Linked DNA regions of Nitrosospira lacus. The protein of the gene in region 2 interacts with the protein of the main gene of each other region in a pairwise test. Links are inferred from orthologs where the notes say so. Each region holds a gene or a part of one and is shown on either strand. Other genes may lie near its edges.

What was found.
Region 1: the proteins of secA (region 2) and ybgC interact in binary tests that used the Escherichia coli proteins (3 or more experiments, as listed by UniProt). The link is inferred for Nitrosospira lacus from one-to-one orthologs.
Region 3: the proteins of secA (region 2) and secB interact in binary tests that used the Escherichia coli proteins (3 or more experiments, as listed by UniProt). The link is inferred for Nitrosospira lacus from one-to-one orthologs.
Region 4: the proteins of secA (region 2) and secG interact in binary tests that used the Escherichia coli proteins (3 or more experiments, as listed by UniProt). The link is inferred for Nitrosospira lacus from one-to-one orthologs.

The regions. Positions count from the first base shown.
Region 1 is NZ_CP021106.3:622,781-625,537, forward strand. The notes cover bases 25-2,706. They hold ybgC (tol-pal system-associated acyl-CoA thioesterase), read left to right. Parts: upstream 25-996; coding sequence 997-1,416; downstream 1,417-2,706. Other genes in these bases: ruvB (Holliday junction branch migration DNA helicase RuvB), read left to right, coding at 25-852; tolQ (protein TolQ), read left to right, coding at 1,413-2,099; tolR (protein TolR), read left to right, coding at 2,120-2,539; tolA (cell envelope integrity protein TolA), read left to right, coding at 2,548-2,706. Also shown: more of ruvB, read left to right, coding at 1-24; more of tolA, read left to right, coding at 2,707-2,757.
Region 2 is NZ_CP021106.3:169,571-172,899, forward strand. Bases 39-3,292 are described here. They hold secA (preprotein translocase subunit SecA), read right to left. Parts: upstream 2,978-3,292; coding sequence 239-2,977; downstream 39-238. Other genes in these bases: EBAPG3_RS00760 (cytochrome P460 family protein), read left to right, coding at 39-183; EBAPG3_RS00770 (M23 family metallopeptidase), read right to left, coding at 3,069-3,292. Outside these bases: more of EBAPG3_RS00760, read left to right, coding at 1-38; more of EBAPG3_RS00770, read right to left, coding at 3,293-3,329. UniProt on the Escherichia coli protein: Required for protein export, interacts with the SecYEG preprotein conducting channel.
Region 3 is NZ_CP021106.3:2,711,468-2,714,285, forward strand. What follows is about bases 1-2,743. They hold secB (protein-export chaperone SecB), read right to left. Parts: upstream 1,742-2,743; coding sequence 1,259-1,741; downstream 1-1,258. Other genes in these bases: EBAPG3_RS12345 (NAD(P)H-dependent glycerol-3-phosphate dehydrogenase), read right to left, coding at 1-774; EBAPG3_RS12350 (SH3 domain-containing protein), read right to left, coding at 771-1,256; grxC (glutaredoxin 3), read right to left, coding at 1,843-2,100; EBAPG3_RS12365 (rhodanese-like domain-containing protein), read right to left, coding at 2,111-2,518. Also shown: gpmA (2,3-diphosphoglycerate-dependent phosphoglycerate mutase), read left to right, coding at 2,782-2,818. UniProt on the Escherichia coli protein: One of the proteins required for the normal export of some preproteins out of the cell cytoplasm. It is a molecular chaperone that binds to a subset of precursor proteins, maintaining them in a translocation-competent state.
Region 4 is NZ_CP021106.3:2,748,844-2,751,771, forward strand. What follows is about bases 76-2,928. They hold secG (preprotein translocase subunit SecG), read right to left. Parts: upstream 1,751-2,928; coding sequence 1,400-1,750; downstream 76-1,399. Other genes in these bases: EBAPG3_RS12505 (NADH-quinone oxidoreductase subunit C), read right to left, coding at 76-302; EBAPG3_RS12510 (NuoB/complex I 20 kDa subunit family protein), read right to left, coding at 310-786; EBAPG3_RS12515 (NADH-quinone oxidoreductase subunit A), read right to left, coding at 791-1,147; tpiA (triose-phosphate isomerase), read right to left, coding at 1,769-2,524; pstB (phosphate ABC transporter ATP-binding protein PstB), read right to left, coding at 2,737-2,928. Outside these bases: more of EBAPG3_RS12505, read right to left, coding at 1-75. UniProt on the Escherichia coli protein: Subunit of the protein translocation channel SecYEG. Overexpression of some hybrid proteins has been thought to jam the protein secretion apparatus resulting in cell death; while this may be true it also results in FtsH-mediated degradation of SecY.

The DNA.
Region 1 (2,757 bases), 450 kb from region 2 along the record:
CCACCTGGCTTGGGCAAAACCACACTTGCCCACATTATTGCCAGAGAGATGGGCGTGAGCCTGCGTCAGACTTCCGGCCCGGTGCTGGAGCGCCCCGGCGATCTGGCGGCGCTGCTGACCAATCTTGAGCCCAACGACGTGCTCTTCATCGACGAAATCCACCGTCTCTCTCCGGTGGTGGAAGAAATTCTTTACCCCGCGCTGGAGGATTATCAGCTTGACATCATGATCGGCGAAGGCCCCGCGGCACGATCGGTCAAGCTCGATTTGCCGCCATTCACCCTGGTGGGCGCCACCACGCGCGCGGGCATGCTGACCAACCCATTGCGTGACCGCTTTGGCATTATTTCGCGGCTTGAGTTTTATACCGTGGAAGAGCTGACAAAAATCGTGACGCGCTCAGCGGGGTTGCTGAATGTGGAAATTTCGACGGATGGGGCGTTGGAAATCGCGCGCCGCTCGCGTGGCACGCCGCGCATTGTCAACCGCCTGCTGCGGCGGGTGCGCGATTTCGCTGAAGTCAAAGCCGACGGTTACATCACCCGGCCGGTGGCTGACGCGGCATTGATCATGCTGGATGTGGATCTCCTTGGCCTGGACGTGATGGACAGAAAGCTGCTGCTGGCCGTCATGGAAAAATTCGGTGGGGGACCGGTGGGCGTGGATAATCTCGCTGCCGCCATCAGTGAAGAGCGTGGCACCATTGAAGATGTGCTGGAACCGTACCTGATCCAGCAGGGCTACATGAAGCGCACGCCGCGCGGCCGCATGGCCACGGTCATCGCCTATCGGCATTTCGGCATGGCGCTGCCAAAGAATGGGTTGAGCGGAGAGCTGTGGGAAGATCAATAGCAATAGTGATCCTCGGTAGAACATTGGAATCGGTAGGAATAATCAGGGATTCATTCTATTTATTTCATTCCGGCACCTTTGTTTTCAAATTCAGATTCGCAATTTTTTGAAAGTATGAGAACAGCAGCGGAAAGCGGCTCATTCATGGTTAATTCGAGCAAGACTATTTTCACCCTGCCTGTCCGGGTCTATTATCAGGACACCGATGCGGGCGGAGTGGTTTATCATTCCACTTATCTTGATTTCATGGAGCGGGCCCGCTACGAATGGCTGCGGGAACTGGGATTTGATATTCATTCGCTGATTCAGGTTCACAAGGTTATTTTCATGATACGTTCGCTCAATATCGAATACTTCAAACCCGCTTTGCTGGACGATTCTTTACAGGTAGCCGTGCAGCCTACAGAGTTGGGCAGAAGCCGCATAACACTCTCCCAACATATACTGCGTGGTACTGTCACCTTGGCCGGTGCCACTGTCCATGCGGTATGCGTGGGTGCCGACAGTCTCAAGCCAGTGAGCGTGCCAGCGCCGCTGCGCCACAAACTTGGAAAATTCGCATGAGCGCATCGGTAACGCAGGATATGTCCCTTTTTCACCTCATCAGCAGCGCCAGCTTGCCGGTGCAGCTGGTGATGGCGCTGTTGCTGGTGACTTCATTTCTGTCTTGGTGGTTCATCTTTCGCAAGCTGTTTGTCATCCGTCAGGCAATGAAGCAGAGCGATGAATTCGAGAATGTTTTCTGGAAAGGTCCCGATCTCAATGCGCTCTTCCAAAGCGCCGCCAGTTCGCGCCATACGGCAGGGAGCATGGAACGGATTTTTGAGGCGGGGTTCCGCGAGTTCATCAAACACAAGCGCCAGCCGGGGATGGATATCAGCACGGTGATGGACGGCACCCGCAGGGCCATGCGGGCCACATACCAGCGGGAGATGGACAGTCTTGAATCGCACCTTTCCTTTCTGGCGACGGTAGGATCGGTAAGCCCTTACGTCGGCCTGTTCGGTACCGTCTGGGGAATCATGAATTCTTTCCGGGGTTTGTCCAACGTAACCCAGGCTACCATCGCTCATGTCGCACCGGGCATTGCGGAAGCATTGATAGCGACTGCGATGGGCTTGTTCGCGGCGATTCCCGCGGTCATCGCCTATAATCGTTATGCTAATAACATAGACCGGCTGGCGACCCGTTTCGAGAGCTTCATGGAAGAGTTATCCAATGTGTTACAGCGGCAGGCAACCGGATAGGATTTCAGAGGACGGATATTGTGACTGAGCGCCGCGCCAAACGCCGTCTGATGAACGAGATAAACGTCGTGCCATACATCGACGTAATGCTGGTATTGCTGGTGATATTCATGATTACGGCGCCGCTTATCAGCCCCGGTCAGATTGAATTGCCGCAAATTGGCAAATCCCTCACGCCCCCTGTTGCGCCACTGGAAGTGATCATAAAAGCCGACGGCAGCCTGAGATTGCACGACCGTGCCACGTCGGGCGGCGAACAAAAGGTCAGCCGGACGGAGCTGGTCGAGGCAATCAAACGGAAGCAGGCGCAAAACGCTGAGCAGGCAGTGGTGATTGCCGCCGACAAAAGTGTGCGTTACGAGGAAGTGACGAATGTGATGGACATTTTACAACAGCAGCAGGTAAAGAAGGTGGGGCTGCTGGCCAGGCCGAAATCTTGATGAGCGGGATGGCATTGCGAGGTTCCTCGCACATTGAGCCAGGGCGTGTACCGGCAGGCGTGCTGGCGGTATTGGTGCATATCATTTTTTTTGCGTTCATGATTTTTGGCCTCAACTGGAAAACCTATCCGCCGGAACCCATGATGGTGGATTTATGGAGTAATCTGCCTCAGCCGGAACAATCACCGGTGATCAAAGCAACGCCACCTCCGCCGGTG
Region 2 (3,329 bases):
TGGGGCGAAAGCGTAATGCCTCCCGATCTCAGGAATGGCGACTGGATATACGCCATGTATATGGCGGATGGAAAAACGAAGGCACCGGATGATACCGTCACCTGCCGTGCCTGTCATCTACCGCTGACAGACAAGGATTATATTTTCCGCTATGACGAGTATTTTCAGAAGCGAATAAACTAATACGCGGATACGCGATGATTCATTTACGCTCGGCTGCCTCAATCAGCGAGCGCAATTAACTCAGTTTGCCGTGGCATTGTTTATACTTCTTTCCTGATCCGCATGGACATGGATCGTTGCGGCCGACCTTCCCGCCCTGGCGTACAAATGGTTGATGTTTTTCCAGGCGCTGTTCGTCACGACCTTCGTGATCGCCCGCCTCATCCAGCGCCTCCTCGTAAGCCGCATGGTGATACTGGACATTCACTGGCGCCTGCTGTGTTTCCGCTACCGCTTCCACCTGCTGCTCACTTCTGATCTGAACGGTCATGAGTACCCGGGTGACCTCTGTCTTGATCTCTTCAAGCATGGAAGTAAATAGCTCAAAGGCCTCGCGTTTGTATTCCTGCTTGGGATTTTTCTGTGCATACCCCCGCAAATGAATACCCTGACGCAGATGATCGAGCGCCGCGAGATGCTCCCGCCAGTGGGTGTCGAGGCTTTGCAGCATCACTGCCCTCTCGTATTGATGCATAACGTTGACGCCGACCTGATCTACTTTTGCGGAATAATGTTCCTGCGCTATCCCGGTGATGCGCTGGTGAAGACTTTCTTCATGCAGGTCAGGTTCTTTCTCCAGCCACTCCCGTAACGGTAACTGCAACTGATATTCGGCAGCCAATGCCTTTTCCAGTCCCGGTATATCCCACTGCTCCTCGACGCTTTGCGGCGGCACATAGAGGGCGATAAGACCGCCCAGCACGTCCCCGCGCATGGCGGTGACCGTCTCTGAAATATCCTGAGACTCGAGAAGTTCGTTACGCTGCTCATAGATCACCTTGCGCTGATCGTTGGCAACATCATCGTATTCCAGCAATTGTTTGCGCATGTCGAAATTACGGGCTTCCACCTTGCGCTGGGCATTTTCAATGGCGCGAGTAACCCAGGGGTGCTCAATGGCCTCGCCCTCCGGCATGTTGAGCTTCTGCATGATGTTTGCCACACGATCCGATGCGAAAATGCGCAGAAGCGGATCCTCCAGCGAAAGATAGAAACGGCTGGAACCGGGGTCTCCCTGGCGGCCGGAGCGGCCGCGCAACTGGTTATCCACGCGCCGGGATTCATGCCGTTCGGTGCCGATGATATGGAGGCCCCCTTGCTTCAGCACTTCCTCGTGAAGCCGCTGCCATTCCTCCTGCAATTCCGCGGTACGCTCAAGCTTCGCAGGTTCGCTCATGGTTTCGTCGGTACGGATGCGCTCGAGCTCCGGCTCCGGATTGCCTCCCAGCACAATGTCAGTACCTCTGCCCGCCATATTGGTGGCAATGGTAACCATCTTCGGGCGCCCTGCCTGGGTGACGATCTCCGCTTCTCTTGCATGCTGTTTGGCATTGAGTACCTGATGCGGCAACTGCTCCTGAGTAAGTAATCCGGACAGCAGCTCATTGTTCTCGATAGAGGTGGTTCCGACCAGAACAGGTTGCCCCCTCTCATAGCAGTCTTTGATATCCGCGATGATGGCACGATTCTTCTCGTCCATGGTGCGGAATACCTGATCCATGCGATCATTACGTATCATGGGACGATGGGTTGGAATGATCACCGTTTCCAATCCGTAAATCTGCTGAAACTCGTAAGCCTCGGTATCGGCCGTACCCGTCATGCCCGCCAATTTGTGATACATGCGGAAATAATTCTGAAAAGTGATCGAGGCCAGTGTCTGATTCTCTTTCTGGATCGGGACACCCTCTTTTGCTTCCACCGCCTGATGCAATCCTTCCGACCAGCGCCTGCCTGACATCAGCCGTCCGGTAAACTCATCGACGATGACGACTTCGCCGTCCTGCACCACATAATGCTGGTCACGAAGAAATAAGGCATGGGCACGCAGTCCCGCGTAAAGATGATGAACGAGGTTGATATTGGCGGGATCGTATAGGCTGGTGCCCGGCGTCAGCAGTCCGCTCTGGGCAAGCAGTTTTTCCGCATGCTCAAAACCCGCCTCGCTCAATAGCACCTGCTGGGATTTTTCATCCACGCTAAAATCGCCGGGGTGCTTCTCTGTTTCCTGGCGGACAAGCTTTGGAATTAGCACATTCATACGCAAATAGACGTCGGTGCTGCCTTCCGCCTGGCCAGATATGATCAGCGGAGTGCGCGCCTCGTCAATCAGAATGGAATCCACTTCGTCAACGATGGCATAATTGAGTAACCGCTGAACACGCTCGACAGGGTGATTCACCATATTGTCGCGCAGGTAATCAAACCCATATTCGTTGTTGGTGCCATAGGTAATGCCGGCGGCGTAGGCGGCCTGCTTGTCGCCGTGGTCCATTTGGGAAAGAATCACGCCGACGCTGATACCGAGGAATTGATAGATGCGTCCCATCCACTCCGCATCCCGCTTGGCGAGATAGTCATTCACTGTCACCAGATGAACGCCTTTGTCGGCCAGTGCATTGAGGTAGGCAGGCAAGGTCGCCATCAACGTTTTTCCTTCGCCTGTACGCATCTCGGCGATTTTTCCGCTATGCAGCACCATGCCGCCAATCAACTGTACGTCAAAATGCCGCATTCCGAGTATGCGTTTGCTGGTCTCGCGCACCACGGCAAACACCTCCGGCAACAATGCATCGAGCGTTGCGCCATCGGCAATGCGTTGCCTGAACTCATCGGTCTTGGCGCGTAACTCAGCGTCAGTCAGGGATGCTATCCTGGCTTCCAGCGCGTTGATCGTTCCCACAGCCTGGAAATACTGTTTGATCAGCCGGTCATTTCGGCTTCCGAAGACCTTCTTGAGCAGATTGTTCAGCATGAAATCTCGAAAAAATTCTATTTAAACAAACGTCCAAAAAATAAGGGGTGAGGTTTTTGGCCTCACCCCCGCAGCAGAGTATTAATCCGGCTCAACCAGGCATCTTCAAGAATCGTGACGGATTTTGCGGCAAGCCCTTGTGCCTGACTTCAAAATGCAGATGCGGGCCGGTGGAACGGCCAGTGCTGCCCACTTCCGCGATCTTCTGTCCCCGCACGACAACCTGGCCCACTTTGACCGTGCGCTTGGATGCGTGGGCATAACGGCTGACGAGATCATTGCCGTGGTCAACATCTATCATATTACCATATTCGGAATGGAAACCGGAATACACGACCACGCCTCCCGCGGC
Region 3 (2,818 bases), 2.5 Mb from region 2 along the record:
CCGATTGCGGGACAGATCCCCGGTACAGGTAAGTATCAGATCTCCCGCTCCGGTCAGCCCCATGAATGTTTCCAGACAGCCACCGAGTTTTAGTCCCAGGCGCGTAATTTCCGCCAAGCCCCGCGTAATCAGGGCTGCACGAGCATTGTGGCCAAAACCCATGCCATCGGAGATGCCGGCGGCTATCGATATGACGTTCTTCACCGCCCCGCCGGTTTCCACTCCGGCGACATCTGTGCTTGAGTAAATCCGCAGGCGTGCGGTATGCAGCTGTGCTGCGATGCTTCGGGAAAATTCTTCATCATGCGATGCCAATGTCAAGGCAGTGGGGAGCCCTTGCGCAACTTCCTGGGCAAAACTGGGCCCCGACAACACACCACAGGGCGCAACACCATCATATTCCTCCTGTGCCACCTGATGAGGCAGCGTCGCCGATTGCGCTTCGAATCCCTTACAGCCCCAAACGACCGGCACGACTTTTCCGCAAGCAACAATTCCACGCAACGTCTCGCGTAATCCGGCAACCGGAACCACGATAAGGGCAAGATCGGCACCCTCTACGGCAACATCAAGAACAGATGTCAGCCGCAGAGAATCGGGTAATGGAAAGCCGGGAAAATAGCGCTGGTTGCTACGCTCGGAAACAAGTTCCGCTAGATGCGCCGGATCACGGGTCCACAATGTTACCTGGTGGCTGGACGCACGGTTATTGGCACCAAGACTGATAGCCAATGCGGTGCCCCATGCGCCCGCGCCAAGAACAGCTATTCTCATGAGCCCCAGACTTGTTGCGTTCTGACATAGCCCGTTTGTCCATCCCGGTGGCGGACCTTGACCCAGCCATTCGCAGCGGGTTCAAGCTGTTCCATCACCACATTCTGCTGTGCCTGAAATACCAGCGCCGAACTTGCACTCGCTGCCTGATAAATCTCGGCTTGGGACGCCGTAACAATTACATAGCGTTTTTCGCTTAATGCCTTTTCTTCCACCCAGGCAAGGCTGCCTCCACTATCGCGCACCTTGACCCAGCCTTCAACCTTCACTACCGCCTCTACCGGCAGATGACGGCTCGCCACATACAATTTATCGGCCTTGAGTGAGGGCGCATCATACATGACGGTAGCATTCTCGGCCAACGAAAAAAACTCAAATGCCGCAATGGCATGCACCGGACACAACAGTACGCCAATCAATAGTCCCAGGGCGCTGTATGGCGGGAATGGAATGGTGACGAATGCGTCGTGAGCATGCTTCATTTTCAGTGCGTTATTTTATTCTCTTCTTCCGGTTTTTCCGCCGCCGCCACAGCATTCATCTCGGCTTGCTGTTTTCCCTGGTGATAAAGTGCCTCGAAATTTACCGGGCTTAAAATTACGGCGTGGAATCCGGCGCGGGTAACAATATCCGAAACAGCTTCGCGCAAGTAAGGGAAAAGAATATTGGGACACCCAATCCCCAATACGGGATCCATTTCGCCTTCCGGCACATTGCGAATCTGAAAAATGCCCGCCTGACCCACCTCCACCAGAAACATGGTCTTCTCCTTGACCTTGGCAGTGACCGTTACCGTCAACAGTACCTCATACAGACCTTCGTCAACGCGCTCCCCCTTGCTATGCAACTGTATGTTCACTTCAGGTGTTTCACGCTCAAGAAAAATTCTTGGAGCATTTGGAATCTCCAGGGACAAATCCTTGACATAGATTTTTTCAATACTGAAAACCGGCTGCTGGTCGCTCATGTTGGAGTCCATATGGATAGTCAAAAATGGGATGTTACCTTACAAGACTGCGGAGGGGATGCCATGAATCTCAAGCCGGTCAAAACCGGGTATGCCGCTAATCAGACCGCCAGGAGCTTTACCAGTCCATCACTGCGGTCAAGTTGCGCCAAGTCGTCATAACCGCCCACATGTGTGTCGCCAATGTAGATTTGGGGAACGGTGCGGCGGCCGGTTTTTTCTATCATCTCGGTACGGATGGCGGGATCCAGGTCAATACGAATCTTTTCGATTTCGGTTACGCCTCTGGCACGCAGCATGCTTTCCGCTCTTATGCAGTAGGGGCAAAAACCTGAAGCATACATGATCACTTTCATCATATTGCCCCCATCATTTTTTTACTATCGGCAAATTCGCCTGGCGCCATGCATCGATCCCGCCTTGAAGGTTATGGACATGCGCAAACTCTTTTTTGCGCAAAATCGAGCCGGCTTTACCCGTGGCATTCACACCGCTGCGATGTATCAATATGACCGGCTTGCTCTTGAATTTTTCCAGTTCGTGCAGGCGCTCCTCAAGCTTGTCAGCGGGAATATGCTTGGAATTAGGGACATGGCCCGCATTGTATTCACTCCCCTCACGCACATCCAAAACAAGCGCATCCTTGTAATTGATGAGCTGAACCGCCACCAGGGTGTCTATCTCGTTGCCGGAACGCCGCAACAACGGCCATAACAACATGCCACCGCTCATCAGGGCGGCCACAACCAGGGCAATATTATTTTGCAAGAATGTCACTTGATACTCCTTAGTTTCCTCAATCCGGCAATTTTATCAGAGATGAGAATGCTATGGGGCTCCCCACGTTCCGGCAAACCCGATAGGCCCCCATGAAGAGCTACGGTACCGCAACCATTTCGCCAATATTCTAATAAGAATACATAACTGCTTGGAAAAATTCGCATATTCTTGCATGCTGCGGCCATGGACAAAATATAATAAAATACTATGGTATTTCAAATCGCTTTGCGCGAAATTTCATCTTTTTTATAAAGAACAATATGAAAAAACTCATTCTCCTACGTCATGGGGAAAGCA
Region 4 (2,928 bases), 2.6 Mb from region 2 along the record:
ACCCGCAACCTGCAGTTATGGCTGATGGAAAGAAGGTGGTACACGACGGCGAAGCGTTTGCCCTCGCTGTCGTTCCCGGAGAGGGATTCGGAACCATAGGTTGAATAATCCATTCCGCATAAATCGGCGAGCATTTCAAAACCCAGGTCCGGGTGATCACGCAAGGTTCCCATTGACCACAGCATATCCGCAGGAGCCACCGTAATCGTTAGCTCACCCAATCGCTCGCGGGTGCTGACAAGTTTATCGGTCAACACATTCTGAAGGCAAAGGGCGAGCGTTTCCAGACGAGAGGAAGTCATAGTTGACTCAGCGGGCAATGGTATTGGTGCGGTGGATCTTGTTCTGGAGCTGGATAATACCGTAGAGCAATGCTTCCGCTGTTGGCGGACAGCCTGGGACATAGATATCAACCGGCACGATGCGGTCGCAACCCCGCACAACGGAATAGGAATAATGATAATAACCGCCACCGTTGGCGCAGGAACCCATGGAAATTACCCAGCGCGGCTCAGCCATCTGATCGTAAACTTTACGCAATGCAGGCGCCATTTTGTTGCACAATGTGCCGGCTACAATCATCACATCCGATTGACGCGGACTGGGCCGGAACACGATACCAAAACGATCCAGGTCATAGCGTGAGGCGCCCGCCTGCATCATTTCCACCGCACAGCACGCGAGACCAAAAGTCATCGGCCACATGGAGCCGGTTCGCCCCCAGTTGATGATGCTATCCAGGCCCGTGGTAACAAAACCTTTTTCCATTACGCCGCTAGTACTCATAACATTAATCCCATTCCAGAGCACCTTTGGTCCACTCGTAAATAAAACCAACGACAAGGATGCCTAGAAAAATCATCATGGCGACAAAGCCGAACATGCCGATCTCATTCAACACCACCGCCCATGGAAACAGGAAGGCGATTTCCAGATCGAACAGAATGAACAAGATGGCAACCAGGTAATAGCGTACGTCAAACTTCATGCGCGCATCTTCGAATGCCTCGAAACCGCACTCGTAGGGTGACAGTTTTTCGCTATCGGGTCGATTGGGCGCGAACAACCAGCCAAGCGCCATGGGCACCACACCTACAGCAAGACCAATCAGAATGAATAGCAGAATAGGAAAATAATTTTCGAGCATCGGTATTATCAAAAAATAAAGGACTAGAAATCAGGTTACCATTTATGCTCTACGCATCTGTTTACCCTGATTCTCAGCCCATAATTGGTGCCGACGGCGAGACTCGAACTCGCACAGCTTTCGCCACCGCCCCCTCAAGACGGCGTGTCTACCAATTTCACCACGTCGGCGACTTAGCTTGAGTTCTAGTCAGAGGCGTAATTCTGTTAGAACGTAGCTTTAATTAATTGTTCAATTAACTCATCAGAAAAGTTATTTTGGTATTTCTGTGGCCTTGGAAGCTTCGCCTTCAGCGGGAGCTGCCGGGGCCGGCTGTACCGGCTTGGCTGATTGAACCGGCACCGCTTTGTCCATAACCCCGCCCCCTTCGGTCTTGTGGCTGGAAAGATAGGTAAGCCCGAGACTGGTGATGAAAAACACTGCTGCCAGCGCCCCTGTCGTCCTGCTTAGAAAATTTGCGGAGCCGCTGGCGCCAAATAAACTCCCCGACGAGCCGCTGCCAAAAGCGGCTCCCATATCGGCACCTTTACCATGTTGCAACAAAACCAGAACAATTACCGTAATGGCCGATAGTACATGTACTACCCAAATGAGTGTTTCCAACGCCTACTCCAAAATGAGTTAATTATTTGCCGCCCGGCAGATCGCGATGAATTCATCGGCAACAAGCGAGGCGCCACCAATCAATCCCCCGTCAATATCCGGCATGGCGAATAGCTCCTCGGCGTTATTTGCCTTGACACTGCCGCCATAAAGAATCTTCAGACCTGCAGCCACTTCGGGACTGTGAGCGGCGATCCTATCGCGAATAAAAGCATGCACCTCCTGGGCCTGGCCGGGCGTGGCGGTTTTCCCGGTCCCTATAGCCCATACCGGCTCATAGGCCAATACCGATTTGGCCAGCGCATTGATACCCACCGATTCAATTATCGTGTCCAGTTGCTCCGCCACCACTTTCTCGGTAATGGCAGCCTCGCGCTGATCCAGCGTTTCACCCACACATAGGATGGGGATCAAGCCGGCCACCTGGGCCGCTTTGAACTTGAGCGCCACCGTATGACTATCTTCACCATACAATGCGCGCCGTTCCGAATGACCAGCAATGACATAATGACAGCCGAAGTCCATCAACATGGCGGCCGACACCTCGCCCGTATAAGCGCCTTTGTCATGCTGGCTTACATTCTGGGCACCCCACTGGATATGCGTGTCCCGGAGCAATGTTTGCGCCTGGTAGAGGTAAGGATAAGGCACACATACCGCGAAACCGGCTTTATGCAGCGCCGCCGTCCCGGCAACGATTGCGCCCAGCAAGTCCCGATTCTGTACCATTCCGCCATGCATTTTCCAGTTGCCCGCAACCAGTTTCGAACGCATAGCCATCATCACCGCCTTTGTCCTTGAAAGCTGCGAATGTTACCTGTGAATGGGTACCGGGTCAATCAGGGGACAGGGGATATTGCCTGGAATAAAGGCTCGAAAATACTAAAAACGTGGATGAGAATAGAATAACCGGGATGCAGGGTGTTGATCCCTTTTGATTCGCTCGATATTCACCTTTTATTTGGGTGAGTCCTCCGGATTCAGGTTTAACCAAAACGACCGGTAATATAATCTTCCGTCTGTTTATTTTTGGGTTTGATGAAAATGGTGTCGGTAACATCAAATTCGATAATCTCGCCCAGATACATATAGGCCGTGTAATCCGATACACGCGCCGCCTGCTGCATATTATGGGTAACGATGAGAATCGTAACCTTATCTTTCAGGTCGGCGATAAG